Regions from separate parts of the Virgibacillus sp. GM2-2 genome, predicted to be linked through region 3. Evidence: riboswitches for the same ligand, from Rfam matches in the RefSeq annotation. Region 3 holds a riboswitch; each other region holds the start of a gene.
The links. Region 3 has a riboswitch for cyclic di-GMP ahead of ACY9Z2_RS00445 (chemotaxis protein CheX). Riboswitches for the same ligand answer to the same signal wherever they lie in the genome.
Positions count from the first base shown of each region.

Region 1: linked by a shared signal. The riboswitch ahead of ACY9Z2_RS07590 (anti-repressor SinI family protein) and the one ahead of ACY9Z2_RS00445 (chemotaxis protein CheX) in region 3 are both predicted to bind cyclic di-GMP.
Region 2: linked by a shared signal. The riboswitch ahead of ACY9Z2_RS11300 (competence type IV pilus major pilin ComGC) and the one ahead of ACY9Z2_RS00445 (chemotaxis protein CheX) in region 3 are both predicted to bind cyclic di-GMP.

Region 1 covers NZ_JBUZWC010000004.1:223,530-234,245, reverse strand. Annotated here, with positions in the region: gene ACY9Z2_RS07615 (penicillin-binding transpeptidase domain-containing protein) at 1-500, opposite strand, end outside; gene ACY9Z2_RS07610 (LCP family glycopolymer transferase) at 564-1,508, opposite strand; gene ACY9Z2_RS07605 (class D sortase, LPxTATN-specific) at 1,828-2,445, opposite strand; gene tapA (amyloid fiber anchoring/assembly protein TapA) at 2,753-3,694, shown strand; gene ACY9Z2_RS07595 (LPxTATN C-terminal sorting signal domain) at 3,684-4,289, shown strand; cyclic di-GMP riboswitch class I at 4,414-4,498, shown strand; gene ACY9Z2_RS07590 (anti-repressor SinI family protein) at 4,520-4,660, shown strand; gene ACY9Z2_RS07585 (helix-turn-helix domain-containing protein) at 4,729-5,058, shown strand; gene ACY9Z2_RS07580 (VanZ family protein) at 5,140-5,655, shown strand; gene ACY9Z2_RS07575 (GntR family transcriptional regulator) at 5,692-6,420, opposite strand; gene nagA (N-acetylglucosamine-6-phosphate deacetylase) at 6,554-7,738, shown strand; gene nagB (glucosamine-6-phosphate deaminase) at 7,738-8,469, shown strand; gene ACY9Z2_RS07560 (YigZ family protein) at 8,783-9,418, opposite strand; gene ACY9Z2_RS07555 (sensor histidine kinase) at 9,603-10,716, shown strand, end outside.
Region 2 covers NZ_JBUZWC010000008.1:70,792-81,507, reverse strand. Annotated here, with positions in the region: gene ACY9Z2_RS11345 (DHH family phosphoesterase) at 301-1,248, opposite strand; gene ACY9Z2_RS11340 (YtpI family protein) at 1,366-1,659, shown strand; gene ACY9Z2_RS11335 (DRTGG domain-containing protein) at 1,898-3,205, opposite strand; gene ACY9Z2_RS11330 (hypothetical protein) at 3,283-3,504, opposite strand; gene ACY9Z2_RS11325 (MFS transporter) at 3,653-4,882, shown strand; gene ACY9Z2_RS11320 (hypothetical protein) at 4,909-5,448, opposite strand; gene ACY9Z2_RS11315 (hypothetical protein) at 5,441-5,983, opposite strand; gene pilM (type IV pilus biogenesis protein PilM) at 5,996-6,916, opposite strand; gene ACY9Z2_RS11305 (prepilin peptidase) at 6,932-7,687, opposite strand; gene ACY9Z2_RS11300 (competence type IV pilus major pilin ComGC) at 7,768-8,145, opposite strand; cyclic di-GMP riboswitch class II at 8,183-8,266, opposite strand; gene ACY9Z2_RS11295 (type II secretion system F family protein) at 8,312-9,511, opposite strand; gene ACY9Z2_RS11290 (type IV pilus twitching motility protein PilT) at 9,515-10,555, opposite strand; gene ACY9Z2_RS11285 (GspE/PulE family protein) at 10,566-10,716, opposite strand, start outside.
Region 3 covers NZ_JBUZWC010000001.1:99,684-110,399, forward strand. Annotated here, with positions in the region: gene ACY9Z2_RS00440 (methyl-accepting chemotaxis protein) at 1-1,550, opposite strand, end outside; gene ACY9Z2_RS00445 (chemotaxis protein CheX) at 1,597-2,058, opposite strand; cyclic di-GMP riboswitch class I at 2,172-2,269, opposite strand; gene ACY9Z2_RS00450 (methyl-accepting chemotaxis protein) at 2,856-4,646, opposite strand; gene ACY9Z2_RS00455 (YitT family protein) at 4,813-5,646, shown strand; gene ACY9Z2_RS00460 (asparaginase) at 5,702-6,706, opposite strand; gene ACY9Z2_RS00465 (restriction endonuclease) at 6,842-7,447, shown strand; gene ACY9Z2_RS00470 (CdaR family transcriptional regulator) at 7,539-8,711, opposite strand; gene ACY9Z2_RS00475 (NAD(P)/FAD-dependent oxidoreductase) at 8,866-10,032, shown strand; gene ACY9Z2_RS00480 (ornithine cyclodeaminase family protein) at 10,183-10,716, shown strand, end outside.

The DNA of each region.
Region 1 (10,716 bases), on a different contig from region 3:
TTGCGGTCAAGTATCTCACCGCGTCTTGGCTGTTCTGTTTCAATTGCGATGTCTCCACCATCTTTTAGCTCAGGGAAAATAAATCCTGGATTCCACTTCACATACCAATTTTTATTTTCTTCCTCACCTTGTTGTACAAGCTGTGCTTTATATTCAAATTTTATTGGTCCTGCGATTGTTTTCATCTCAACCATAAATGGATAGGTAGCTTCCCCTTTTTCAAGAGCCTTTTCTACCTCTTTTTCGTTTAACTTTTCATACGAAATGTTTAAATCCGTTACTTCTATATCTTCATAGATTTTAGTGAATCGATCTACTGCTTCTTCTGGAGGATACGTAGACTTTGCTTTTTTTGTAAGCATGTCATACATTTTGGAAAAATCTTTGTCTTGCCAGTTACTAACGTATTTCTCAAACCGATCGTTCGGTGAAACTTCCTCATTCGAACAAGCTACTAAAGCTATACATAATACTATCGCTAGAAATAATAACTTCTTCATACTACCCCCACCTTATATATAGATAGAAGTCATTCTAGTGACAGAATGACTTCTTTTAGTTTGTTACTTTGCTTCCATATGCTCTTTAATTACTTGAGAGATTCGATTAAATTCTTCTTCCGGAACAACGTAGTAATAAATGCCATTTATAGTTTGGCCTTCTCCACTTATTTTAAGTGTCTTAATATTACTTCTTGTTTCTCGGTAATCGGTAAATAACGTTTGGATTTTATCCATATTCAAGTTGGTTGTTACGTTGTCTCCAAGAACATTTAAGATATCGCCAAATTTCGTAATACTAGAGAAACTTGCTGCTTTATCCATGGCTGCTTTTATGACAGCACGTTGACGTTCAGTTCGACCAAAGTCACCACGTGGGTCTCCCTTTCGCATCCGGATATATTTAAGCGCTTCTTCGCCATTTAAATGAATGGATCCCGTTGGAAAGTGTTCTCCACCTTGTGAAAAGGGATCGTCATTTGTGACTGTTACGCCCCCGATTGCATCAATTCCTTGCTTAAATCCTTCCATGTTTACTTTTATATAAAAATGAATAGGAATATCAAACGTGTTCTCCACTGTTTTAACGGATAAATCAACCCCACCAAAAGCATATGCATGATTAATTTTATCCATACCAACCGTTGGAATATTTACATACGTGTCACGAGGAATACTTAGCATAATCATTTTATTTGTAACCGGATTTAGTGACATTAGTATCATCGTATCAGATCGACCTACATCATTTTCCCGTTGGTCGACTCCAAGCAATAATATGTTAATAGATTTTTCGTTTTGAACAATCGATTCAAGTTCTTTTTGTCGCTCTGGATCTTTATCGCGTGAAAGTGGATCATGCATGGTCGCCACCGTGTCTTCCACTTTGTCATATAAATAGTAAAAATACGTTCCTCCAGCTAAAATCAGTAATAAAACGATTCCACCAACCCAATATGGCCATTTTCGTTTTTTCTTTGTTTGACGTTTTTCAGTTCTAGTAACCAATATAATTCTCCTCTAATAATCCTTTAATAAGCTTGACTTTTTAGTTAATAAACGGCGTAATCTAGTAGTACTAAACGTGGACACTTTCATTACACTGATTGGAAAAGATTGAATCTTTTAGGTATCAGTATAAATGCAAATAAGGCTTTCGCCATTAGAGCTTAGCGCCAAGTTTTCTAATCATTGCAAAATAGTCAATACATGGTTAAATTATAACGAATTGAATTGGTTACGTCTATCAATTTTAGTAATATTATACTAGAATTTGTATTTGTTTTACGAAAAATGTCAATAAATATCTCGTCCATAATTTTGCACTTTATTCGACAGTTTCAATCGGAAGAGCAGTTATTATATACCGTTCCGGTGCATCTCCGATAAATGAAAATGGATAACAGGTTGTAAGGGTTAAAACTTCTTTTGGTGCAGTAGAAGCAATGACCGTTCGATCATCCGCATCAACAATTTCCGTTTCTGTTATGGCATAAGAAAATTCGCCATATGGTAATCGAATAGTTAAAGTATCTCCGAGTTGCAATTCTCCCATATTGCGAAAAACTGTATCTCGATGTCCCGATAGTACAATTTGATCATTTTCAAGCGGATATGCTGTACCTTTATAATGGCCGACACCCTTTGCAAGTTCATCTTCATCCGTTCCTTCTACAATTGGTAACTCCGCATCCAGTCTTTCTATGTAAAGGATTCCGACAGTATCACCAGTTTGAGGAGTAAAGACCTTTTTTTGTATTGGTTTCTTTTTATCTTGATCGTCCACCGTTTCTTCCGCAGTTGGTAGTTGCTTGTTGTTTGCTAACAAAGCATGGGCTTCAGCAAGACTATCCTTTTGTGCAGATTCTGTATGAAACCATTGGTAGGAACCGATACTTAAGAAAACTATGCCAATCAATAGAAGAGTAATTGCTACTTTTTTCATTATCTCACCTCGAAATGTGATGCACTTATTATACATCGCATTGTTCGTTATAAAAAATATAAAAAGCTAAGTAAAATGAAGTAAATGCGTAAAAACAGAAGTAAATTGTTCGTTATAACGTTTATTTAAGTAAATACAAAGGTTTTGGAACTTGGCATATTGAATTATAATCAAATTAACGTTCTTAATAACAAACACACTGAACCTTAAAACGAACATATGCTTACCTTCAATATTAAGTATGTTCTTATTTACAATATATGAATACATTGCAAGGAAAATTTGATTTGTAAAGAGGTGAACTTTTGTGCGCAGTAAGCGGGTTAGAAAATTTCGATCAAAGTACTATTTGATTATTAATGCTGTAAAAGTAGCGTTCATTTGGTATATGATCATTCTTTCAGCAGTCTTTTTTACGTCAGATACACGGGCTTATTTTAATGATGTTGTGATGGTTCAAGGAAAAATTACTGTTGGTGAATGGGATGATGAACAACCACCAGAAGATACATGGGATAAGAGTTCTTTGGAATTTGCAGAAAGTAAAGACAGACAGGTTGAAACATGTGGACCAACTCAAGAAATCAAAGTTGAGTTAAAAAATGTTGGTGATAGGGATATGGAAGGTCCTAGTACGTATGAAGTTTGGTATTCCGAGGATGGAAATCCTAAGGAGGAAAAGGGAGGAATAAAATTAGATCTTCCTGAAGGTCAGGGAGTTATTGAGGCTCTAGATAGTGGGGATTCTACCATACTTTCTTATGAAACATCAAAGCTTGGGAATTATAAATTTAAAGCATATCAACGTCCAGGGCATCCAGGGCCAGATAATGGTAATAATGAAAATAAAGACGTAAATCCTTGGAGTGAAACAATTGAAGTAGTGAAGAAGGGAGATTGTACGAATCAGGAGAATACCTCTGAAACTGTGAAAGATAATAGTACCGAAAAATCTGGAAATGAGAACGAGAAAAAGAGCAAAGAGAATTCCTCAAAAAATAATGAAGGAACCAAAGAAGAACAGGAAACTTTAACTGAACCACCTTTAGAAGAAGAGCCACAACCTGAACAAACAGAAGAAACTTCAGAAACAAATCAGGAACCAAAAGAGACTGAACAAGTACCACCAGAAACAAAACAACCAAACGAATCGAAACCAAAAGAAGAGCAGAAAAAGATAGAAACAAAAGCAGTTAAAGAGGAAGTCCCTGACTCTGAAGTAAATGAGGGTGATACAGATGAATCATAAACGTCGTTGGTATACACTTATATTCTCTTTCATTTTGGTTACGACGATATTTTTTATACCAATTGCATCGGTATCTGCTACAAGTGGAGAGGTAGCTATCGACGGAATGCCAAACGATATACTTTTTAATGTGGAAAACTTGAAACCTGGAGACTGGGTAACGAAGACATATTCGGTCACTAATAATGGAGAAACAAGTGCTGAATATGGTATGAGCAGTGCGTTCTTAAGCGGTTCTGAAAAATTTTATAATCAACTGTTGTTGAAAGTTGAATTAGACGATCAGGTGTTATACGAAGGAAAACTACGTGAATTCACAGAACTGGAAATGCGGACAATCGAAGCAAGCGAAGTGGATGAACTAGATTTTAGAGTAGATATTCCTGAAAGTTTAGGTAATGAATATCAGGCATTGAAGGCTGAATTTCAATTACGTCTTTACACAACAGGCGCTGCAACTGCTGCAAGTGGAGGGTTTGGTAACACTTTGCCGGATACAGCAAGTTCAATGTTTACGTATCTATTAATTGGAATTGTGCTAATTACAATAAGTGGTATCACGCTATTGAGTTATCGAAGGAAACGGTTGGAATAGCGCTCAAAGGACATATTTTTCATAAATTCTAATTATTCTTTACAAAACTAGTAGCAATATGACAAAACAAGACACCCTATAATTGGGAAGCATATAGTACAATAGTAGTAGTAAAAATTGTTTCCTCAGAAAAGGGCAAACTTATTGAAAAGTAAGGGCGCAAAATCACAGGTCTACGGCGTTAATGCTACGGCGGCTGGGTTACCTGGAACACTAAATGGGGGCTAACAATGATAAAAATAGTGAAGCAGACAGGTCTTGATAGCGAATGGGTTAAGTTGTTACAGGAGGCAAAAAAGATTGGAATAACAACAGAGGAGGTTAGGTCGTTTTTAAGCGAGTCAAAAAAAGATGAAACTATTAATCATTAAAGTTGTGCTTTATATAGAACCACACACTTTTTTGTGATATACTTTCACTAAAGGTAGGTGTGTGTCTCTTGATCGGTGAAAAAATAAAACAACTGCGCCAAGATAAAAATATGTCTATATCTGAACTTGCGGAAAAAGCTGGAGTGGCTAAGTCATATCTAAGCTCAATAGAACGGAATCTCCAGTCGAACCCATCGATCCAGTTTATTGAAAAAGTCGGTGCTGTATTAGGTGTCACTGTTAACGATATACTACGTGATGATCAAACTACTAATATAGATGAACAATTGGATGACGAGTGGTTAAAAATTGTGCAAGAAGCAATGGAATCAGGGGTATCAAAGGAACAGTTTAAAGAATATCTTGAATTCAATAAATGGAGAAAAAAACAAGAATAACTGAATTTTTGTCTTGACCGTAGAGCTGAATTGGCATACGGTTTTTTCATGCACAAAATTAGTAAGGTGAGGGAATTTTTCATGAAAAAGTATACATACTGGTTACTTCCAATTGCATGGATGGGTGTCATTTTTTATTCTTCTGCGACACCATATCAAGAACAGGATATCAAACCATTTTTATCGGAATATCTTAATTTTTCGTTTCTGACTCCTTTTGTTGACAACATTGTATTTACCTATCATCAATCCGAAGTAAGTGTCGCGGCTTTAGGCATTGAGGGATTCGTAGAGTTTTTTGTGAGAAAAGGTGCGCATGTCACGGTCTATTTTATTCTCATGTGCTTATTTTATGTTGCCTGTAAAAAAACGCTACGAATTTCATTTAAAGCAAGTCTAGGCGCTTCGTATATCTTAACAAGTTTTTATGCGATATCAGATGAAATCCATCAAGGTTTTACGCAAAATCGGACTCCTTACATTGGTGATGTTGGACTTGATATGTTTGGTGCATTCCTTGCATGGCTTCTTATCTTCGGATGGGTTACGTATCGACATAAGAATAAAGGTTGGACAAGATATCGTCCAATTTCATAATTATCCACCGACACATATCGGTGGATAAGCCTTGCATCATCTACGCATCTGCAGCTTGAATTTATATTTATCTGCTCGGTAAGCAGATTTTACATATTCTAGCGGAGTGCCATTTTCATCATCAAGATAACTTGTACGTTGCATTAACAAAATAGGATCGCCTTCATTTACATGAAGGTGTTCTATTTCAAATGCATTTGCTAATGCTGACTCGATTAGTTGATCACCATAACCAATTGAGAGATTTAGTTTTGATTCGATATAATCATAGAACGATTCTTCAATATTTTTTGCTGTCAATCCCCCAACGATTTGTTGCGGTGTATATATGGTTTCCACTGCGACAGGGGATTCGTTGGCATATCTGATACGTTTAATCTCGTAAACTTTTTCACCAATTTTCAATTGTAAGATATTAGCAATTCGTTCACTTGCTTCTAGTAGTTGAAAACTAATTAATTGATTGGACGGTGTTAATCCTCTTTCTCGCATATCCTCGCTAAAGCCTGTTAACCCTTGCAAATCCTGTTCGAACTTTTTTTCAGAAACAAATGTGCCACGCCCTTTTTGACGATAAAGCAATCCTTCAGAAGCAAGGTTGGTAATAGCTTGTCTAACCGTCATACGACTAATATTATACCGTTCTGCATACTCCCGTTCTGATGGTAACAACTCACCCGGCTTTAATTCTTCTGTTTGAATAAGTAATCGTATTTTCTCTTCAAGTTGATAATAGATTGGTAAAGGCGAATTTTTGTTAATCATGTGTATCTCCTTCCGAACCTGTAAATTATATTGATTTTAACAAACATGCTTAGGGTTGTATACACATACCTTAATGTATAGACAACTATATGTTTGTGTGCTAACGTAACAGAATAGAAAGGATTGACTGGTGATGAATAAAGCTGAACTATTAATCATTCATAATGCGACCCTATACATGGAAACAACGATAATTGAACAAGGTTGTTTGGTAGTGAAAAATTCAAAAATCCGTGCAATCTATCAAAAGGATGAAACTCCAGAAGTTTTCCCACAAAATGCAGTAGTCATTGATGGAAAGGGAAAAAACTTGCTTCCAGGCTTTATCGATGGACATATTCACGGAGCTAACGGTGCTGATGTGATGGATGCGACAGAGGTTGCTCTCGATACGATTGCTGAAGTTTTACCTAAAGAGGGGACGACTAGCTTTTTAGCCACAACGATTACCCAACCAAAAGAATCAATTGAGGCTGTACTTGAGAATGTCTCTAACTATACAAATAAACCGGGTTTTGCTGAAGTGGTAGGAATCCATTTAGAAGGACCGTTTATCGAAGAAAGTAAAGCAGGTGCACAACCAGTTCACCATATTTTACGACCAAATTGTAATCTTTTTCAGGAATGGCAAAAGTTATCAAACAATAAAATTAAGACCATTACAATGGCGCCTGAGCACGATTTAGATGGTGCTTTTATAAAAGCAGCAAAACAGGCAGAAGTAAATGTTTCAGCCGGTCACACCGATTGCAATTTTGCTACGATGAAACAGGCAATTGAGTATGGTGTAGATCAAGTTACACATTTATGCAATGCCATGTCCGGAATCCATCATCGTGACATTGGGGTTGTAGGGTCGGTATTCCAATTAAAGGAATTACGTGCTGAATTAATTGCAGATGGAATCCATGTTTCAATGGAGATGCTTCAACTTATTTATGATAATGTAGGCAGTGAACGATTGATTCTTATAACGGATGCAATGCGTGCAAAGTGCTTACAAGCTGGTAACTACGAGCTAGGTGGGCAAGAAGTTACTGTGTCAGAGGACCGGGCATTATTAAACAATGGAACATTAGCTGGAAGCATCTTAAAAATGGTCGATGGTGTCAAAAACATGCTTCAACTGACAGGAGTAACGCTAACGGATGTGATTACGATGGCTTCTATTAATCCAGCAAAACAGATTGGAATTTTCGATAGAAAAGGAAGTATTGCAGTTGGAAAGGACGCCGATCTGTTATTAATAGACGATTCATTAAACATTTCTTATACCATTTGCCGTGGAACTATTGCGTACAAGGAGGTTTCAGCCTAGTGAAAATAATCAGGGTCAACGATTACGTGAAAATGAGTGAAATGGCTTGTAATATCCTAATAACAAAAATGAATCAGTTGAAAAATCCTGTACTAGGCTTAGCAACTGGCTCGACCCCTGAAGGACTATATAAAAAATTGATCCATGCATATAATCTTGGAAATCTATCATTTAAACAAACAACAACATTTAATCTCGACGAATATATCGGATTACCAAAAACAGATCCAAATAGCTATCATTTTTATATGCACGAGCATTTTTTTCAACATATTGATATTGAAAGTAAAAATGTACATGTTCCGAATGGGAATACAAGTAATATAAAAAAAGAGTGTACCGATTATGAAACGCTTATCCGTGAAAATGGTCATATTGATGTACAAATTTTAGGGCTTGGTACAAATGGACATATTGGATTTAATGAGCCAGGCACATCCTTTAGCAGTAGAACGCATATCGTAAAACTAGCTGAATCAACACGTAGGGCAAATGCTAGATTTTTTTCCAGTATCGATGAAGTACCACAAGAAGCAATCACGATGGGCATTGATACAATTATGAAAAGCAAGGAAATTATTGTTCTTGTATCAGGAGAAAGAAAAGCGGATGCAATGCATTCTTTCATCAACGAAGAAATACAGGAAAGTTTTCCTGCATCTATACTACAGAGGCATCCCCACGTAACCGTTGTTGCTGATGAAATGGCATTAACGAAAATAAAGGTATAAATGCGATGTATTTCATCTGTCATAGTTAGGCTAGAGACTACTCAGTAGCGGACACAGACGCCTTTATTTTTACTTTTCACCCCTATTTTTGGAGTTAAGAGGACTCAGGATTCGTTATTTAGCTAAAAACTGGATAAATCGGGCTTATTTTACTAAATACCGCATCCTGTGTCCGCTTACAGGCGCAATTGGCTCAATTTTGCTCGAATAAGGTACCTGACGTCCGTTCATTTCAATTTGTCGACTCGTAACCTTACCTTCATTACTCAGGAACAAATTTTATAAAGAGAGTCATTACCTCTTCTACTGGTTTTTAGTGTACATCTATCTCAACGTATTTATAGTCATTTTCCTCTAATTTCGCCTGATCGCTTGTTAAATCAATGACCCAAGTCTTGAATTCTTCTACTCTTTCTGTTTTTACATACATATGAAAAATTACTTGGTCAAGGTAATCGATTTTGGCTAAAACGTGGTCAGAGGTACGAAATGCGTTTTCTAATTTTCCAATTAGACCATAATCGACTGTGATTAAAAAACCTTGCATTAACTGCCTCTCCACAACACCAGTTTCCTTAATTACTTCAGAAGCAGTTCCACCATAAGCACGAATTAATCCACCCGCGCCTAGTTTTATTCCTCCAAAATAACGAGTAACCACTATAACCGTATCTTTTAGTTGTTGTTTTTTTATTACCTCTAGAATGGGGACTCCGGCTGTACCATTTGGTTCGCCGTCATCATTTGCTTTTTGTATTTGGTCATGTTCGCCAATCATATACGCAGAACAATTATGATTTGCGTCATTATGTTTACTTTTTATTTCCTCAATAAATGCTTGAGCTTTCTCTTCCGTTTCCACCCGTTTCACATATCCAATAAATCGGGACTTTTGAATGACAATTTGACTTGTTCCTTCTTGTTTAATGGTATAATAATTAGAAAGCATAACGTAATTTAACCTCCTTGGTTAACATTATTATAAAGCGGGTATAGACGGAAATAAAGAATTGGAAGTTAAAACCTATACCTTTTTACTAGAAAAAAGAATAATATACCATTAAGTGTGATAAAAGACCCTATTAAAAAAGTAATGAATCTCGAATGTATATACACATAGGTTGGTGAAAAAAATGGTAATAAAACAATCTGAAAAAGCTTTGGATGGAATTATTGATGAGATGATTGAAGTTGTTGAAAACAGCAAGGACGAGATTTTTAATATCAGTGAAGAATCTCGTAAAGAATATGAATTACTAACGCAAGAATTACTAGAAACGAAGAATCAAGTCATTGAGCATATCAATAACGGGGAACAGCTTGAACAAAAGGTTCGTTTTTCCAGAAAAAAGCTGTCAGAGGTTAGTAAATACTTTGAAAACTATTCCGAGCAGGAAATACGCCAAGTCTATGAAAATACCCATGCCATGCAGACAGACCTCGCAATGTTACAACAGCAAGAAAAAGCGTTACGAGCAAAGCGAGACGATTTGGAACGACGCTTACTCGTATTAGATCAAACAATTGAACGTGCGGAGGGATTGGCTGGGAAAATTACGGTAATCCTAACCTATTTAAACGATGACTTTAGGCAAGTAAACGAATTGATTGAAAATGCAAAAGAAAAACATGAGTTTGGTTTAAAAATAATTGAAGCTCAAGAGGAAGAACGAAGAAAGATTTCAAGGGAAATTCACGATGGACCAGCCCAGATGCTTGCAAATATTTTACTTCGTTCAGAGATAGTTGATCGGACGTTTCGCGAAGGTGATATCGATCATGTAAGAAAAGAAATTAGTACCATGCGTAAGATGGTTCGGTCGTCTTTATACGAGGTACGTAGAATTATTTACGACCTACGTCCAATGGCTCTAGACGATTTAGGTTTAGCGCCTACCTTAAAAAAATATATTGCTAACGTTGCAGAATATACGGGGATTAAAATTGAATTTGTTTCTATTGGAAAAGAACAACGGTTTAATCAAAAGTATGAAGTAGCGTTTTTTAGATTAGTACAAGAAGCTGTCCAAAATTCAATCAAGCATGCAGATGCAACACATATAGTTGTTAAATTGGAAATGAAACGAAATAATTTAGTAATGATAATCAAGGATAATGGCCGAGGCTTTGATCCTAACATAAAAACGGATAATTCATTTGGGTTAATTGGTATGCGAGAGAGAGTTGACATGCTTGACGGAACATTTAAGATTAACTCGATCATTAATGAAGGTACCGCTATTTTTA
Region 2 (10,716 bases), on a different contig from region 3:
CACTGGAATAATTGCATGCGGGATGACAGCTAACGGACACACGATCCCTTATTTGTGAAAAATAAGGGTAAATGCGGTTGTTATCGGACTCAGGATTCCTTATTTGGGTAAAAACAGGTGAAAATCATGTTTTTTTGCTGAATAAGGCATCGTGTGTCCGTTAATCCTCAAAATAGAGGTGAAAAAGGTAAATAAGGCATCCTCAGTCCGATACAACAAGTGTCCTTGACCTACATGAACCATTTCTAGTTCACAGTTACCTGTTGTTGTTTTAAACAACATTTTTTAGAAAACCTTCAATTATTTCTTGTAGGTTTGACAAGCTTGATTTAAATCATGGATGACCTGTTCTACTTCTTTCCATGAATCTACCGATGCACCTGCAGCCATTGGATGCCCACCGCCGTTGTATTTCGCGGCGATTGTATTAATTACAGGACCTTTTGATCGCAGTCGCACTCGGATTAAATCTTCTTCTTCAATAAAAAATGCCCAAGCCTTAATACCTTCAACATCACCTAGTACACCTACTAATTGACCTGTCTCCATTACGCTTACATCAAATTCTTTTAAGGTAGATTGGGTTAATTTAATTGTACTCATACCTGAATCAGCTAGCGTATAGTTTTGTAAGATATACCCACGGAGTCGTGCAATTGATTCTTTCGTGTCATAAATACCGTCGTATAACGCAGTTCGATCAAAATCATAAGATACGAGTTCAGCTGCATATTGAAAGGTTTTTGTAGTAGTACTCGGAAATAGAAATCTCCCTGTATCTCCAACAATACCACCATAAATAAGGCGTGCAGCCTCATTATTCATATTGTAACCCCGACTTTTCGCATGTAAGTATAAATCGTAAATAATTTCACTTGTTGAACTTGCTGTAGTATCAACTGCCATGATATCGCCGTATTCATCAACATTCGGGTGATGATCTAGCTTTATTAGCATATCACCTTTATCATAGCGTTCATCATCGATTCTAGCAGCATTTGCTGTATCACAGACGATCACAAGCGAATCGGTATATGTACTATCTTCAATTGTATCCATCTGTATAAGAAATGTAAGTGATGGATCCTCAGAACCTACGACATACACTTTTTTTGTCGGAAATGTTTCTTTTATCAAATGCATTAATCCGCCCTGGGATCCAAGTGCATCTGGATCAGGTCGTACATGACGGTGGATTATTATCGTTTCGTATTTCTCAATCGCATCCAATATTTGATCAAAATTCATACAATCACATCCATTCTCTCAAAACATCATAATCATTTGTTCTAGTAAAATTAGCAAAAACAAGCTACAATAAATAAAGGATTTTTCTAAACTAAATTATGTTATGGAGTAGATTACATGTTTATTTTACCAGTTATTATTATGCTGTCATTGGTATTTTGGCTTTATTATAAAGTTGCTATTTTACGGACTCGTGATAGACTATCACAAGCATATTTTAACGCAAAATCAAAAATATGTCTCGGTGCTTTTATTTTCGCGTTCGCGATAAACCAATACATATTTTATCAAACACAAATTTCATTATTTATAGGTATTGTATTTCTTATTCTCGGTTGGATGCAACTTTCCCGTGGTTTCAAAGAGACAAAACATTACCGTAATGAATATAGACGAATAAATAGGGAATGAGGCCGGGGCATAACTTATTCTATCATTAAAAAATAACGAACGATAATCATAATTAGCTTCGGAAATATACGTAGACTCCTGCGGGAAGTAAGAGATTGACGAGACCCCGGAGGACGCAGTCCGAGGAGGCTCGACACTCTCCCGCGGAAAGCGAAGTATATTTCCGAAGCGTTTTTACACTGATCTCCATCGTTCGGATTTTAATGATAAGAAATACTTTTGTCCCAACCTCTTGTTCTTATCGATCAATTAATTGTGCCATTAGTAGACCTTTTCCAACCATCTTATTATCGTTAAATACTTCCACATCTATTTTTGCATAGACTCTACCTACCTCAAGCAGTTTTGGTTTTATGAGTATTTTACTGTCAATTTGAACTGGTTTCATAAAATAGACAGTAATATTTTCAACGACTAAATCCCCTTTTTTTACTTGTAATAGCAAACGACTACTAGCTTCCGAAATAAGTGAAGTAAATACCCCGTTTGATAAAGTCCCAAGTTGATTCGTCATTTGCGGCGTAATATCTGTTTGAAAAATCGTCTGATCTTCGTCTAATGCTTCTAAATTGCGTGAAATAATATCATCAATTGTTTCACCGACCTGAGGTTGACGTTGGATTTGTTGTAAAGCCTTTAACACATCTTGCCTTGAAACGACACCTTGTAACTTATTTGACTGGTCAACAACAGGCATTACTTCAATACCTTCCCAAACCATCATATGGGCTACATACGCTAAAGATGTCTTTGTCTGTACAACATGCGGACGTTTTGTCATAACTTTTTCAACTAGTGCCTGTCCATCCTTACCAATAACATCTTTAGAAGTAACCATTCCAACTACACGTTTTTTATCATCAACAACAGGAAACCTTGAGTGGGTAGACTGTTCATTTAATGTATACCAGCGCTCAAGTGGATCTTTAATTTTCAATACATAAGCCTGATCAGCTGGAGTGAAAATATCGTCAACAAAGACAATTTCCTTTTTGATCAGTTGATCATATATCGCACGGTTAATCATCGCTGCCACGGTAAAGGTATCATAGCTGGTGGACATAATTGGAATTTCCTTATCATCAGCAAGCTTTTTAATGTGTTCGTCCGTATCAAAGCCACCCGTAATAAGAACCGCTGCCCCCTCTTGCAAAGCTAGTTCATGGGCCTTTACGCGGTTACCAACAATTAAAAGCGAATCGCGTTCTGTGTAACGCATCATTGCATCCAATTGCATAGCACCTATTACAAACTTACTTAACGTTTTGTGTAATCCAGTATGACCACCAAGTACTTGACCATCAACAATATTGATTACCTCGGCAAAAGTTAAACGTTCGAAGTTTTCTTTCTTTTTTCGCTCAATTCGGATAGTTCCAACACGCTCAATTGTACTAACTAAGCCTTGATTCTCCGCTTCTTTTATTGCTCTATAAGCAGTCCCTTCACTAACGTTTAAGTCTTTCGCTACTTGACGAACAGATATTTTTTTTCCGATTCCCAAAGAACCTATATGCTGAATAATTTGTTCATGTTTCGTTGCCATTGGTCCTCACCAACTTTCAACTGTACTAGTCAATTTCATAGTGTTAATTATACAGTTGAATTGGCCAAACCTCAATGTTAAAGCCTTTGACGTACTCTAGTTCTTTCCTGTTCCATAGATGGAGGTTCTGTAATTCGAAAAAGTGTTGCACTATTCGCTGCAACAACTAATAGTAAGAAAATTAACCACATTCCCCAGAACAATGCCTCCATCTGTGTTGTTGCTGTAGGAATAACTGGCCATGCAAAATATAAAAAAAAGCAAGCTAATAATAAACGTAATACTGCGTAATGTCGCATAAAACTCCCTCCTTGTCCTATGGTTTACCATATGATTCAACGACTCAATTCAGAACTTGGTAAAAAGTAGTTTTTTCCAACTAGGATAAAGAACAAAAAAAGAGTGAATAGTAAGGAATAGTCTATGTTTAGAGAGGAAGCTTGCACAATGAAAGGTAACGAACAACAGAGCAATGAAGTCCACGATAAAAGATGGGCAATTGTTTCGATGGCATCAATTCCATTAATTATGACCTTAGGAAACTCGATGCTAATTCCCGTTTTACCTATTATGGAGACGGAATTAGGTATTTCAAAGCTACAATCCAGTTACATTATTAGTGTTTATTCAATCGTAGCTATATTTCTTATACCAATAGCTGGATTTCTCTCTGATCGATTCGGAAGGAAAGTCGTGATCATTCCTTCTTTAGCCATTGCGGGGATAGGAGCTTTGTTAGCAGGGTTTGCGTCCTGGAAATTAGATGAACCATTTTTAATGATTATTGTTGGAAGAATTCTTCAAGGTATCGGCGCCTCCGGAACAGCACCAATCGTTTTACCGTTAGTAGGTGATATTTTTCAAAAGGATAAAGATGTTAGCTCTACGCTTGGTATTATAGAAACGTCTAATACTTTTGGAAAAGTATTAAGTCCAATACTAGGTGCGGTACTAGCGGGAATGATTTGGTTCTTACCATTCTTCTCTATACCGATATTTTGCATTATTTCTATTTTACTTATCCTATTTTTGGTCAAAAAACCAAAGGATGATAAAAAGGGACCAAAATTTAAAGAATTTATGAAAAATACAAAAGAGGTGTTCCATAAACATAAACGATGGCTACTATCTATTTTTGTTATTGGCGCTATATTAATGTTTATTTTATTTGGCATTTTATTTTACCTCTCTAGCATTTTAGAAGAGGTATACGATTTTAAAGGTATAAAAAAGGGATTATTTCTTGCTATTCCCCTAGCCGCACTTTGCTTAGCATCGTACATTACCGGTAAGAAAATAAAAGACAATTTAATTATGATGAAATGGATTACTTTTATTGGAATTGTTGTGGCTGGATGTGCTGTAGTTGCAGTCCGATTTTCAGAGCAGTTTATTTACTTAATCGTTGTTTTTCTTATTTGTGGTGTTGGAATCGGCGCAGTTCTTCCTTGTATGGACGCTTTAATAACGGAAAGTATAAAGAAGAGTGTTAGAGGAACGATTACAGCGGTCTATAGCTCCGCACGATTTGTCGGTGTTGCAGCTGGACCACCAGTAATTGCCATATTAATGAAACAGAATTTAACCTGGTTAGTAAGTCTGCTTTCCATATTAGCACTTATCGCTGCTTTTTTAGCCTTTAAAACCATAAAGCCAGAAGCAGATGGTGAGAAATAATTAAATCCTCCCACTTATGGGAGGATTTAATTATTATTTGCGTGAAAAGCTGTAAATGTAACCAGTAATGTAACACCATTTTCTGCTTCGTTTACGGTTAAACCTTCTACATTAAGTAATCGGTTCGTTTGATTAAACGCTGTCAAAAATTTGTTTGCCATCGCCAAGCTAGGGGCGGTTGCTTCTAACGTATAGGTTTGACCATTAATTCCCTTTGGTATCTCTTTACTCCGTTCACTCGACTCACCCTCAACGGTCTCGAGTAGATTAACTGTCACTCCAGACGTATTTGCGATTTTTTCGATAAGTAATAAAATAGATGCCGGCTCTTCGCTTAATGGAATTTGTTCGGTTACAGAATTACTTTTTGTCTCCTGATCATTACTCGATTGGTTGTTGATTTTTTCTACCTGATCCTGAAACAGTGCAACGTTATCCTTCATTGAAGCTAGCTCCGCTTGCATCGGTTTGATCAGTATCGTATAGGAAATAAAGTAAATAAGAGCACTCGTTACAATTAGCCCAAGTATGCCGTATAACTTTGTTTTAGTTAATGGTTTATTCATTGTTCCCAAGCTCCTTCATCAAAATTTCCTGATTAACAGTGATAGTTATGATGGCCTGGTACGTTGATTCATTCAATGAAATAGAGGTTAATTCTGCTCCCTGAATATAAGATTGTTGAAACAACGCTTTTACATATGCAGCAACATCCGTTAACGTCTTGAATTGCGCTTCCATAACGATATCATTCGTTTCCGTTACCTCATACGAGACAAACTGTTCTACATTAGGGAGTAACTCCTGTATATTACGATAGAGTTTTACATTAGGGACAGTCATTGATTTAATTATGTTAACGTCCGAAATCAATTGTTTCTTCAGCTGCTCATCAACTAGCTTTTCCTGATTTTCCTTAAGTGTATTTTCCAATTGTTCCAACTTGGATGATTGTTGTTCAATCTTAGTATCGTAATGATGTTGTTGAAACAAAATGATGCCTACAACAATTAACAGTAAGATGAAAAAAGCTGTCCCAAGCTTTATAAAGGGGGCGTATTTATTCGGTTGTTTCTCTAGCAGATTGATTTCTGTATTCATTACTATTCCCCTTTACGCCTCTTGTTTTAGAGCAAGGCCAAGTACATCAATAAATCGGATATCCGTTTCTTGGTTTTCATTTAACTCATCAATTAAAACAACAGGGATCGATACACGAGATTCCATTTCATTTTTGACCAGATCTAAAAAAGGAAAATCACCAGATATCAATAACTTAGTGATACTTGAAGCTCCATTCGTTATGTTGAACTGGTAAAAATCGATTATTCGATTAATCTCAATGATTTGCTCGTTAATTAGCTCGATAGCAAGCTGTTCATCAATCTTTTCTTTGGTAGTTTCCAAACTTCTATATCGTGTAAATATGGCTTTATGTTTATTAAAAGCTGTCAAAATCAACGAATCAACATTCCAATGAATCAGTAACACATCATCATTTTTATTTTTTTCATGAAGATAATAATAACGGTAAATGGATAACGACGTAAGATCAGCCGCCTCAACCTTTAACCCCGCATCATGAAAAACGGAAACAAATTCGTTAAGTTTCTCTTTTGGATAAGCAAATAATAAAACGGTTTGTTCTTCTTTATTGGTGTCTAGTATTTCTATATCGATTGCTGGATTACCAAACGGAAGGTGAAAGCTATTTCCTATTTGCGTTTTTATATACCCTTTTACCTCTTCTCCTGAAAGTGCTACAGGCACATTCAACTCACGAATGACAACTGTATCATCTGGAACACAAAAAAAAAGTTTTTTTCGCTTCCATTTTTGTTTATGTACAAGTTGATTAATGATTTCAAGTAAAGCTGCTCTATTCATAATTTTTCCGTCTTTTACTGTACCTAGTGGTAATTCTACTTCGCCTTGTTCAACAAGACCATCTAATGATGCGTTTTTATGGTACGAGTAACGCAAAACACGATTAGTGATTACAATGTTTACTCTACCATTTACTCCGATTGCCATCTGCTCTACACCTACTTACAGTAAAAATTTTGTATACCAATCAATAATAGCAGGGCCATAAAAGTAGGAAATGATGCTCGCAACCACAATGTATGGTCCAAAAGGTATTGGCTGTTTCCGATCGACCACCATACATAATAGCAACACAGTACCTACGATAGCCCCGATGATTGTTGAAAGGAAAAATACCAATAAAATTCCTTTTAAACCTAACACGATCCCTAGAACACCGAACAACTTCATGTCTCCTGCGCCCATACCACCTTTACTTATGATGATGATTAATGCAGTAATTCCAAGTCCTGCAACTGCTCCTGTTAGCGAAGTAAACCATGGATCAAGCGGTTGTACTATGCGCAAAACGATAAATATCGGTAAAAAGAAAAGAAGTATCTTGTTCGGTATTAACATATATTTTATATCGGCTACAAAGATAATCATTAGCATGGAAATGAGCATGAATGCGGTGACTAATTCGAGCTCAGTTCCAATTCTAAGATAGGATAGAGTAAATAATAAACCAGTAGCCAACTCACCGATAGGATAAATAATGGAAATTGGTGATTTACAATGCCGACATTTTCCTCCCTGTAAGACATATGACAATACAGGAATCAGTTCGTACCATGCAAGCGAATTCTTACACCTTGGACAGCATGAACGTTCATTGGCAAAAGGTTGTTTTAATGGTAACCGTAACCCAACTACATTAAAAAAAGATCCAAAGATTAATCCAAGGATAAAAAATATGATTGATAGTGCAATTTCCATTGTGTTTCCCCTTAACTATGTATAATGGAAGAAAACGCCTTGCAACAAATGATGCAAGGCGTTGAAAATATAATTGAAATTTATTCTTCTTCCTCTTCAGGTTCTTCTGGGTTAGAAGTATCCGTACCACCGAATACCCATTCATTTCCTACTTTGGCTACAGTGTCACTTTCTGAAAAACCTTCTGGTACATTTTCTAAATATCCATCATCTACAAGGTCTTTAATAGAATATTCATCTTTACCTTTATCACCAGCTGCTACATTTGCTAATCTAGCGGCATTTTCAATTAGCTCTTGACTAGCAGTATCAGCTTTTGTCTCTGCATCATCGATAATTCCACCTATCGTCGGAACCGCAATTGCCACAACAATTGCCAAAATCGCAATAACCGCTAAAAGTTCAACTAATGTAAAACCTTTCTCTCTCTTTAACATTTTCTTTAATCGTTCGACCATGTTGACCCCACCTTTTTATAGATCGATTATTCCATAGACCCAGTTGGTCGGTTGCACTACTGACTCCAGATTATCTCAGTGCCCATTCTATCGATAATCTATCATTGTCTCCTACTTTCGTCTTATAGTCTATTATAGTTTACAATCTGACAAATATCTACCAGTTTTACTGAAAATTTTCAAAAAGTGAAAACATTGGTATGACTACTGCCATGATAATACTTCCGACCATTACTGTTAATACAATTATCATTAATGGCTCTATTAAAACTTTAATTCTATTAGACAGTTGTTCTACTTCTTCCTCGTAGAACTCAGCGGCTTTCATTAACATATGGTCTAATGTCCCTGTCTTTTCACCGATTTGAATCATCTGTACGACCAATGCTGGAAAAGCCCAGTGATTCTTCATTGGATTCGTTAATGATTCACCAACTTCTAATGACTGCCTTGATTTCGCTAACGCGGACTGTATAACGCGATTTGCTACTACTCGTTCGGTTATTTCGACAGATCGAATAATTGGGACAGAGCTATTAAATAAGGTGCTAAGTGTCTGCAACATTCGAACCAATACACCTTTATGGACTAATACACCTACAAACGGAAACCTCATTTTAATTACATCCATCCGATAGATGAAACTGTCAAACTGCATAAAATATTTATACAATAAGGCTCCCATGGCAATAAGGAGAAAAAGGATCCACCAATAAGTTCCAACTAGTTGACTTAATGTAATGATAAATTGTGTGTAAGGTGGAATATCTTCCCCAAAAGACTGGAACATACTAACAAACCTTGGAACGATAAAAATGAGTAAAAATGCACTTAAGAATATAGTAATGATTCCAACTACACTTGGGTAAAGCAATGCAGAAACTACCTTTTGTTTATTCCGATATTCTTTTTCATAGTAATCTGCCATTTCGTTTAAAATTTCGTCTAGCTTACCACTAACCTCACCTGCATGAATCATATTCACTAATAGAGAAGGAAAGACTTTTGGGTGTCGCTCAGCTGCCACTGAAAGGGATTGACCATTCTCTAACTGCTTGTCTATATCGGATAACGCTTGACGTAAGGCATAATTATCGGTTTGTTTTACCATCGTTTTTGTAGCATCTGAAATAGAAATCCCTGCACGGATTAGCGTTGAATATTGTCGTAAAAATACTACAAAATCCTTATTTTTTACTTTTTTATTTAATATAATGTCTTTATTCCATGGTTTTGTTTCAGAAATATCAAAAATAATATACCCTTCGCGTTCAAGCGATTTAATCGCTTCTTCTCTTGTGTCTGCCTCCACTTTACCGCTAATTTTCTGCCCTGATATTCTTTTACCAGAATATTGAAAGTTCATCTTTTACAAATTCCTTTCTTGTATAAAAGGAGCAATTGTATCATACGAAACTCGGTCTTCTTGTAATAACCGCCTAAGATCCATTTCAAGTGTATGCATTCCATATTCTTTTGACGTTTGCAATACATTCTGAACCTGATGTAACTTCTCATTTCGAATCAAGTTTTTTACTGCAGAATTGTTTACTAACACTTCTGTCGCTACAACGCGGTCTGTCTGATCCTTCGTAATCAACAACCGCTGCGAAATAACTGCTCTTAAGATAGACGATAACTGTATCTGAATCTGAGCTTGTTGGTTTGATGGAAAGACATCAATAATTCGTTCAATAGTTGAAACAGCATCCGTCGTATGAAGTGTTCCGAGCACTAAGTGGCCAGTTTCTGCAGCTGTAATTGCTGTCGAGATTGTTTCTAAATCACGCATTTCCCCGACTAAAATGACATCTGGATCTTGACGTAAGCTTGAGCGCAGTCCATTCGCAAAACTATTGGTATCAAATCCTAACTCCCTTTGGTCAATGACACATTTGTCATGATTATGCATGTATTCAATTGGATCTTCCAGTGTAATAATGTGTTTTCGCATGGTTCGATTCATATAATCAATCATTGCAGCAAGGGTTGTGCTTTTTCCACTTCCAGTTGGGCCGGTTACTAGAATCAAACCTTGTGGATGTTCAACTAACTGTTTTACAACCTGTGGTAAATATAATTCCTCAATTGATGGAACTGTTCTCGGAACTAACCGAATCGCTAATGAAAGCTGTCCACGCTGGTAAAAAGTATTGATACGAAAACGGGAAACACCATTAATTCCATATGTAAAATCCAAATCTCGATTTTCGTCTAGCTGTTTCCAATGTTTTTCAGATATAACTTCTTTTACAATTTGATACGTATCCTCGGGTCTTAATACGTCAAATTCCTGTATTTCTAAATTTCCATTAATCCGGAAAATTGGTGGTTTTCCGATCGTAAGATGAACATCCGAAGCCTTTTTATTGTATGCTACCGTTAACCAATGATCAAAGTGTTGACGCATATAATCCCCCCTAGATGTTAATAGATACCTGCAGGATCTCTTCCATAGTGGTTAACCCTTTTTTAATTTTGGCTAGTCCATCTTGTAACAATACAGCATTGTTTTGTTCCTTTAAATATGCTCGAACCTGTGACAGCGACTGATTATTCAATAGCATATTT
Region 3 (10,716 bases):
GAAATAGAGGCAATTTCTTCTACTGAACTACTCATTTTATGACTATTCGATGCTATGTCAGATAAATTAGCTGTGATCGTTTTAATATTATTTACCATCTCGACAACTGCCGAATTAATACCGTTGAACGTTTGACCAGTAGTTTTAATTTGATTCGTACCAATCTCAACCTCCGCATAACCGCTCTGTAACGATTCCGTCACGTTACTTGATTCTTTTTGTATCGTATCAACTATACCAGTAATATCCGTCACAGATAATGATACCTGTTCTGCAAGCTTTCTAACTTCATCAGCAACAACTGCGAATCCCTTACCATGTTCACCCGCTCGTGCAGCTTCTATTGCTGCATTTAAGGCAAGTAAATTTGTTTGTTCAGCAATATCCTTAATAACGGATACAAGCTTCGAGATTTCTTGTGATTGTTGATCTAATCCTTGTACTTTTTGAACCGCATCCTGCACAATTTTATCGATCATCGCCATCTGTTTTGTTGATGATTCCATCAATTGACTACCTTTCGTTGTCATACCTAAAACTTCGTCTGATGACAATTGAATCCGTTGACCTTTACTATTTGCTTCTTCTACTTTAGAAGTGAATGATAACATCGTGGATGCTAGATCGCTCGCACTACTCGCCTGTGTTTCAGAACCGGTTGCCAACTCCTGCATGGTTGTGGCTATTTGCATAGAACCTTCCTTCACTTCGTTAGCAGACTGTGTCAACTCCTCACCCTGCCCAGTAACCGAATCGGATACGTTGTTGATTTTGGTAAGCAACTCCCGCATATTCCCTGTCATTTCATTTGTAGCAACCACGAGTTGTCCAATTTCATCCTTTGAATTTGACTTTAAATCGCTATTTGTTAAGTCACCCTTAGCTATTGACTTCATTCGTCTCATTACGTTTACCAAAGGCTTGGTGATCATGTTTGACGTTAAAATCGCAATGACAATACCAATTAGAATTACTAGAGCCGAAACGATTAGAGCAATTAGAGAATTTGTTTCCCCTTTTACCAAAATATCTTTTCCAGCTTCGTTAATTTGTGCTTCCCTATTTTCAGCTAACTCCCTAAATCCTTTAATTATTTCGTCTTCAAGAGCCTTTACTTCCGTTGACAGTATATTCATTGCTTCTTTTTTGTTTCCACTATCATATGCCGCAAACACTTTGTCTGTAGCCTTTCCCCACGCTATCTTTTTATCGATAAGTTCTCTTACTTTTTTCGAATCACTCAATTTAAGAAGCTGCTCTTCTAGTTTAATGCTCTCTTCAATCCCAGATTCAAATAACATTCGATATCCATGGTCATCGTATAAAAGAAATCCACGAAGTAATGAAGTTCGATTGACCATGTTATACGCGAGTTTTTCATCTAATATAAGTAGCGGTAACTGCTCATCGACTATTTCCTCAGTGTCGTTTTGTATATTTTTTAATGTAATATAATTATAAGCCCCTAGAATAACTGCTAGTAAAATAATAATGGAAAAGCCAAGCAATATTTTTGTTCTAATACTTTTAAACTTGAATAAATCTTTCATTGATGTAGTACTCCATTCTCTAGATAGTATTTTGCTATGATTTTAATCAATCCAACAATAAATAAATTTCAAGGTCGCCAGTCTGTTCAAACGCCACATTTACATGAATTGCTTGTTTAAATCCTGACAATTTGGTGTTACCTTCAATAATGGTAGGGGACGTAATGTCCGTATTAATGCCCTCTTTTACAATGCTTGTCGATAATGAACCTGCTATCATATTACCTAACTCACCACTAAAAGAAGAAAGCATCTCCTCACCAATTGGCATACCAAACATCGATTGGCCAATTGAACCGAAAGTAGTCGTTTCGCCTGATAAAACTAGCTTCCCTTTGACATCCCCAATAATTCCAATTAAAACCCCAAACTGAATGTATAAAAGTTGATCCAATAATTTCGGTTTAGCAATCTCGTGATTAATCGGCACTACTGTTTTAATCGATGCATACGTCCCATTCAATAATTCTTTAACAGACCTATTTCTTTCTTCCATTGTAATTGTCATAGTTATTACACCCCTTTGTCCGTATGTCGTACATTAAAAAAATTGGCCACTCTATTAAAAATAATAGATTTGCCAATAGACTTTACGTAACAATTACAATGAAGAATCGTACTATTGGTAGCCAGGCGACCATAATTTAGGTTTATACTCCCAAACGTTAGACCCTAGAGCTTTGCGTCCCACCCTTTCGAATGGTTTGCCTTTATCATGTAGATAATTTTTTAGATTTCAGACATACTAGATATTTTCTTGTTTGACGAATTCTACTACTTTTATCGACAAGATCAGACAAAATATTAAGCTTTATTTATTAGGAGGTTAGGTAATTTTAGCCAATTAATTGTTTTGACAGTGTAAATCGAGATATAATCACCCTCCCTAGATTCACTTGAGCGAAGTCTGCTCAGTAGCGGACTCACGATACCTTATTTTTACTTTTTGGGCATGTTTATTGGGTTAGGCGGACACAGAGTACCTTATTTAGATAAAACCACGATGAAAACACTACTTTACAACCGTATAAGGAATCCTGTGTCCGCGAACAGACCCCCTTAGGCAACTATTGACCAAATAAGGTATCTGGGGTCGGGTCCGCTTACCTCTTTCCTTTCAATAGAAAGCGTTGCAAAACAAAGAAAATCTGAGTTTCACATGTACAAAGCGAATACCCGGCCTGTGAATCAACCTGAAATTCAACTGCACAGATAAAAAAAGTAAACGAAAGTTCCAAACCAGCTTCTCCACATAAAAAAAACCCTTGGAATCATATAAGAATGATTCCAAGGGTTTTCTCTCGCTTACAGCTTAAACCGGATAACCTGCTCATTTAATTGTTCTGCTAATTTTGCTAATTCGTCTGCGCTAGTAGAAACTTCTTCCATTGAGCTACTAGATTGTTCAGCGGATGCAGCCGCTTCTTCAACACCTGCTGCAGTTTCCTCAGACACAGCGGCAATGTCTTCAATAGATTTACTCATTTGCACGCTATTTTCTGAGATATCCTTTAGGTTACCGGAGATCGTCTGTATTTTATCCACCACTTCGGTTACGGATTGATTAATTTTTTCAAACGTTTCACCGGTTACATTGATTTGTTTTGAACCTTCGTCAACCACTTTATATCCATCTTCCAACGACAGCGCAACGCCATTCGATTCCGATTGTATTCTACTAACAATCGTTGTAATTTCCTCGACAGAATCACTTACTTGTTCTGCAAGCTTTCGAACTTCATCCGCCACTACCGCAAATCCTTTACCATGCTCTCCAGCACGGGCAGCCTCAATTGCAGCGTTTAGGGCTAGTAGATTTGTTTGATCTGCCACATCTTTAATAACAGAAACGAGTGTAGAAATCTCTTTTGATTGAGAATCTAGACCTCTAACCTTTTCTAATGCTGCGCTAACAATTTGGTCAATGTCCTGCATTTGTGTAACTGATTTTTTCATCAGTTCATTACCTTCTGCAGTCATTGCCAGAACACTATCTGTGGAAGCCGCAGCATCGTGACCATTTGCGTAAGCCTGTTCTACTTTACTATTAAACTGCTCCATTAGTTCGGCTAAATTTGTCGCGCTATTCGCCTGCGTCTCTGCTCCTGATGATACCTCTTGCATCGTCGAAGCGATTTGCATACTTCCATCCTTTACTTCATTGGATGATTGAATAAGTTCAACACTTTGTCCGGTAACACGTTTTGATGCATGCGCAACCCGATTAACAATTGCGTATAAGTTTTCTTTCATCGCATTGACAGAATGCGCAAGTTCACTTAACTCATCACCACTTTTAATGACAATTGGTTCTCCAGTAAGATCGCCTTCTTCTATTTTTTTCATTCCATGGCGGATTTCTCTTATATTTCGGACAAAACCTCGTACAAAGAAAAATACAATTGCAAGTCCAATTAGGATAGAGAGCGCCGCGGTAATTAAGGTAGTTTGTAAAATATCATTACGTATTAGTGTCGCAAGCTTTGACATTTCAAAGTCCATTCCAACTACACCAATTACTTGTCCACCCTCATTTGTAATGGTTTTCGCTAATGTAATCGTTGATTTTCCAGTACCAGTATCAATATATGGCTGTGTCCAGATTACTTCGCCCTTACCTTCCATTGCTTTTGTGTACCATTCCGTTGTCCTAGGATCATATTTGGTTAAATCTACTTCCTCTGGTGGAATGTTATTTAAGTAAAAGGCACCCTTGTCTGTTGCCATATACAAATTAAGTAAGTATTCATCGTATTCCTTTGAGATTTCTTTCAAGTATGATTCATAAAAAGTAGTTTTCTCAGGATCGTTAACAGTTGGCATGTTCACATATTCTTTTGTCTCTTCTACTTCAAACGTGTATGTATCGTGTTTCATCTCGGCTGACTTTGTAATTTCCGTTAGCCCATTTTCATAAGATGAAAATATTTCTTTCGATTTGGAAGACATTGCTTCAATATCTTCTTTTTGAAGCACCGCTTTTTCTAGTATTGCTGTTTGTTGGTACGAAAAATATCCTACTAGTAGTAATGGGATGATTAATAAAATCATCATAAATAATGGCAGTTTGTACTTAATTAATCGTAGTTTCTTCATATCTAATCCCCCTTACTAGTACTATCGGATTAGAGTTGACAAACTTCAACAAATTTTTGCAATATTTTTTAATTATTAGTTGATCGTTAGATTGTGTATTAGAATCTCGACGATTTTTCATGATAAACTACTTATAGTTAATTCATTTCTGTGAAGGAGGTACCCTATGAATAAAACAATAAAAGATATCCTGTTAATCATAATTGGATCACTCATTTTTGCGATTGCAATCAACTACTTTGTCATACCCAATCGCCTTTCGGAAGGTGGGGTCATCGGGATAACCATTGTTACCTATTATTTATTTGAATGGTCTCCAGGAATTGTTAATTTCGTCTTCAACACTGCATTGTTAGCTGTCGGATACAAATTTTTCGATAAACGAGTAATTTGGTATACAATTGTTTCTATTATTTTCTCATCCCTATTCCTGCATCTTACTGTTGATATCGGACAGGAAGTAAGTGAGGATACATTACTAGCCGCACTTTTCGCAGGCTTAACTGTAGGTCTGGGACTTGGTCTTATTTTCCGTGCAGGAGGTACCTCTGGCGGTTCAGCAATTCTAGCACGATTATCAAATTTACTTCTAGGATGGAGTATTGGAAAAGGAATGCTTGTAATCGATATTATCGTTATTGCGGGGTCAGCTTTTATCATCGGACAGGAAAAAGCGATGTATACGTTGATTTCCGTGTATGTAGGGGCCAAAGTCATCGATATCGTTGTTGAAGGAGCAAATGAACGAACCGCCGTAATGATTATTTCCAAGCACCCGGACGAAGTATTGGAACAAATTACGAACAAAATGTTGCGTGGCTTAACGATTCTGGAGGGACGTGGGGGATATACGAAAGCAAATAAAGAGGTCCTATACCTCGTCATCAATAAATATGAGATCGTTCCACTCCGAAAAATCATTGAAGAAATCGACGCTAATGCATATGTAACGGTCCATAACGTACAGGAGATATTTCGGAAAGGGTATAAAGGAAGGTAACGGAACCTTGGCTAAATTGCCAGGTTCCTAAATTTTATTTTTTTCCAACGTAACGTTACACCAATCGAAAACTTGGAACTAGCTCGCCTATTATTTCATTTCGCGCATTACGTAGCTTTGGATGATGGTATTTATTCAGATGCTCCAGTTGCTCATCATTTAGTAATCCGAGCTGCACCATCGCTTCAATCGCTGCTGGGGCTGCTGCTCGATCGTTGCCATCCGCTACCTTTACAGCAATTCCAATGCCTGTTTCCGTATCACCAATGCAGTAGACACCCTCTGCACCAGCTTTTCCAAAAAATCTTCCATTGCCAGCTTTCATAAAATCGGTACAGAAGCGATCGGTTCCACCTACCATTTCTGGAAATAACGTCATTGCATTTGTTATCCGTTGAACAGTCTTTCCACGTTCAGCACCTAATGTTTCGGGATCTGCCATTCTAGCAAAACCGTATGCGTAGCGTTCAAGCGGTAATCGATGAACAGGAACCCCGCAACCATCAACCCCAATATCAATATCTGCTTTCGGATAATCGCACACTTCAGCAATTGTCTTCGTAATCCGTTGTTGCACAGAATGTTCGATAGCATAATAATCCTCAATTGATTCCTTCATAAATTTTGCTGCCGCCACCATCGCAATATGTTTACCAGAGCAATTGTTAAAAACAGGTGTTACCTCTTGTTGACGATGTAGAAGGTCTTCATATGTATTCTTTGAAAAAGGTGGATGGACCCCACATCTCAGAGCAGATTCATCAAGTCCAACTCGCTTTAAAATAGCTAAAACTCTGTCAGTATGGATGATTTCACCACTATGTGAACCAGTACAAAGCGCTAGATCAGTGTCACTGAAATGATAATAATCAGCCGCACCAGTTTCTACTAATGGTATAACCTGCATCTGCTTTGTAGAAGAACGTGCATATATTTTTCCGTTTGGATTTCCGACATGATGAAGCAAATCGCCTCTTGAATTGACAACAGCGATATGTACATGATGACAACTTTCCGTGTGATTCCCTCGTCTGACTTTAACGATATTGTTCTGTTCCATGTTCTCATTCCTTTCGTCCTAACAATCTATTATTAATATTATCACAAAGCCGGAATTCATAACCTATTACACCTCATATACGGTATATTTTATAGTATTTTTGCCTATACCGGTTAAAAAAGGAGTGGACTTAATATGTTACTAGTAGAAATCTTTATAGCAGTTTACCTGATTGGATCTTACATTCATTTTAGAATCACTAGAAATAGAGAAAACCTGAAGACGAAATTACTAAAAAAACACATTCATAGAAGTAAGGAATTGAAACAAACATTAGCAATGGGCTTATATTTACAATTTCGTAAAGAAAAAGAAGAGTATAATCCGAAAATTATCGAGAATGATTTGTTTGTCAAACAGGACCCCTTTACGTTTGAACATTTTGTCGCAGAGGTATTTAAAGTAGCACGAGGAGGAACAACTTGGGTGTCGCCACCGGTCGGGGATCACGGTGTCGATTTTGAGCACATAGTTGAAGATGGATTGTACTTAGGGCAAGTAAAATGTTTGATGAAGGACATGGATTTTGGACCTATTGCGATACTACACTCCAATATGGTCAAACAAAATGCAGTTGGTGGTTATGTCATTACAACATGTTCATTTACTGAACCTGCAAGACAATATGCAAAAGGATTAAATATTGAGCTAGTAGATGGAATTCGGTTAGTAGAATTATGGCTAGAGGGATTAGAATACTTGGAAGAAGATATTTTGAAAACAATACCTGATTATGTTTAGGTTTACCAATTAAAAAACCAATTACCTAGAAAGAACCGATGGTAATTGGTTTTTACACCACTTATAAAATGACATCTAATGACCTCATTCTCTACCCCTCCTCTTTCAAAACAAAATACAACAACGTACAGTGCTCAAACTTACTTGTACATAATCCAGTCAGGTTATCAATTTTCTTCAGTCGATAGATTAACGTATTTCGGTGAACAAACAACGCTTTTGCGGCTTGGCTAATATTCATATTATGATTGCAATAGGTCATGAAATCATGTCTCAATTCCGCAAAGGTTTCACACGTTATTAGTGCCTTCAATCGCTGCACTAAAATCTTTCGTAGCTTCGTATCGATATGGTGAGGCAAAATATCAATTAATATATTCCAGTCGTATAGCGAAAAAATGCACTTATCCCCTTCAGCATCCTTTCCGTACCCAATCAACCAATCTGCCTGTGCATACGATTCATTTAGATTTTCAATAGAAGATGCACGATTACCAGAAGCGACCCTCACATCCTCCACATGATACAACTTAAACATTTCAAGCAGTTTTTCACAACGTTCAGGAAAACCTTTATAAAAATCTGCTTCATCCTCAACCGATTTCAAAAATACAATTCGCTCCGTATTCAAGAACCCGCATATATCTTGCTTACCTTCATCAAACGTTCGTTTAACACAATCAAGCAACGTTTTTTTCAACCGATCACGTGGAATTGCCCCACCATTGTCTTGAACATTTCGTAGCAAGTAATCACCAATATCCACGACAATACAGACGCGGTCTACCTGGGGCTCAATTGTAAGCAGTTTACAATAATGGTTCATCTGACCAGCACTCACTGATTTATTCAATAGAATATACTGCACAAATGACTCTAACGTCATCGTTTCCAAGTTCTCCATTTGAACATGCAGTGTTTCCTGCCACATCATTTCTACGTATTTTTTGACCAAATAAGCGTAATTCTCAACTTCATCTGGATCGCCAATTATTCCAAGAACACCGACTGGCTTGTTATCAAAAATCAACGGAACAGCAACTCCTGGAAGTACATTTTCCATGCTTGCTGCCGCTTCCTCCGTAAACAAAATCACCTTGTTCGCATTAATCACTTCAATGGATGGTTTATGCATGGTGCCGATTCGCTCCTGATTCGTGTCACCAATAATCCGCCCATGTTCATCACTTACACTTATCGGAAAAGCTATTACTTCTGAAACCGCTTTCACTGTCTTTTGTGCAAATTGTACGAATCCATCCATCCTACTATCCCTCCGTACTTTCTCCTGTTATTCATATTATCACAATTTTTATAATTGTAAAAATCCATCATTATTTTGTATAACTTGACCATAGACTTGACCTAAGCAATTACGTTATAAATAAAAAAAGTAACTTACAATCAGAGGTGGTATTTTGCAAAAAAATACAGATATAATCATTATCGGTGGAAGTGTTATTGGGTCAAGCGTTGCATATAATCTACTAAATGATGGCTTTAACGGCGAAATAATCGTTTTTGAAAAAGATCATGTATACGAATATTCCTCTACTCCAAGGAGTGCTGGTGGAATTAGGCAACTATTCACAACGGCCATTAACATTCAAATAAGTCGCTACAGCCTGAAAAAATACAAAACATTTCCAGAAGAAATGGCTAATAACGGCGACAAAGCCGAGATAGATTTTAAACAACGAGGCTACTTATTTCTAGCAAAAAATGAAAACCTTGATCAACTCCAAAAACAATGCAAATTGCAACGTCAATACGGCGTTCCATCTGATTTCCTAACCCCTGAAGAATTACGAACCATTATTCCTGAGTTAAACATCGACGATTTGCAAGGAGGATTATATTGCGCCGAGGATGGCTACCTAGACCCCTATTCCGTCATGCAAGGTTATGTAAAAAAAGCGAAACAGCTTGGTGCATCCTATATTTACGAACCTGTTGAAACGATACTAACGAATGAGCAAGGCGCTTCCGGTGTTGAATTAGCTAACGGTGACAAATACATGGCACCGATTGTGATCAATTGTGCCGGCCCGTGGGCACCCGCGTTAAGTGAAAAAATTAATTGCCCAGTCCCGGTCGTTCCATTAAAAAGACAGATTATCCAATTTGATATAGCCGAACCACTAACATACGACCTACCATTAACCGTCGATCCAACAGGTGTATATTTTCGCCACGAAGGAAAAAGCATTATCACTGGTTATTCCGAAAAAGTGAAACCCGGCATTGATTTCAAGTGGTCGCGGGACTTTTTTCTAGAACAATTGTGGCCAGTTCTCGGTAATCGTATTGACAACTTTTTACGGGCCAAGATTGCCAGTGGCTGGGCAGGTATGTACAGCCATAATACCATCGACCAAAATGCAATTATCGGTGAGCACCCAAATCTCAAAGGCTACTATTTAGCTTGCGGATTTAGCGGACATGGGATGCAACAGGCACCCGCCGTCGGAAAAGGGTTATCCGAGTTAATCAGAACAGGAAACTACCAAACACTCGATCTTACGCCACTTCGGTTCGAACGATTTGCTGAGAAAGATCTACTGATTGAAGGCGCGATTGTTTAATGTATAAATTCCGCCTAAATCGCACCATTATACTAGAAAACCGTGCATCAACCGTGTGATTTCGCACAACATCACCTTATTGTCGCGCAGTAACCTACCTAATGCGCGATTTCAAGACCATCATGCGCGAATCTCAACCGTCGTTGCGTGATGGGAACCTGCTTATGCACTACTATTAAAATTAGAAAGGATGGTACGATGCTCTATTTAAATAAACATGACATTTTACAAGCTGTCACAATGAAAGATGTTATCGACGCGATCGATACGGCATATGAAGTCTATCAATCTAAAAATTTTCAAATGCCTTTACGAACCCAACTCACGGATAACGACAACACTCTACTGCTCATGCCATGCATGACGGAACAGGCAATTGGCACGAAGCTCATCACCTCTTTCCCGAATAATACTGACCACCCAGTATTACATGGGCTTGTTATTTTAAACAGTCAGGAAAATGGTGAGATCAAGGCTATCCTTGACGGATCTTTTCTTACTGGATTTCGGACAGGTGCTATCGGTGGTTCTGCTATCCGCCATCTAGCAAAAGCCGATGTATCAAAACTAGCCATCATCGGAACGGGTGTCCAAGGCCTCTATCAGGCTGTCGCTGCATGTACGGAACGCCCTATTACTGATATTTATCTATATAATCGCTCACCTGAAAAAATACCTTCCTTC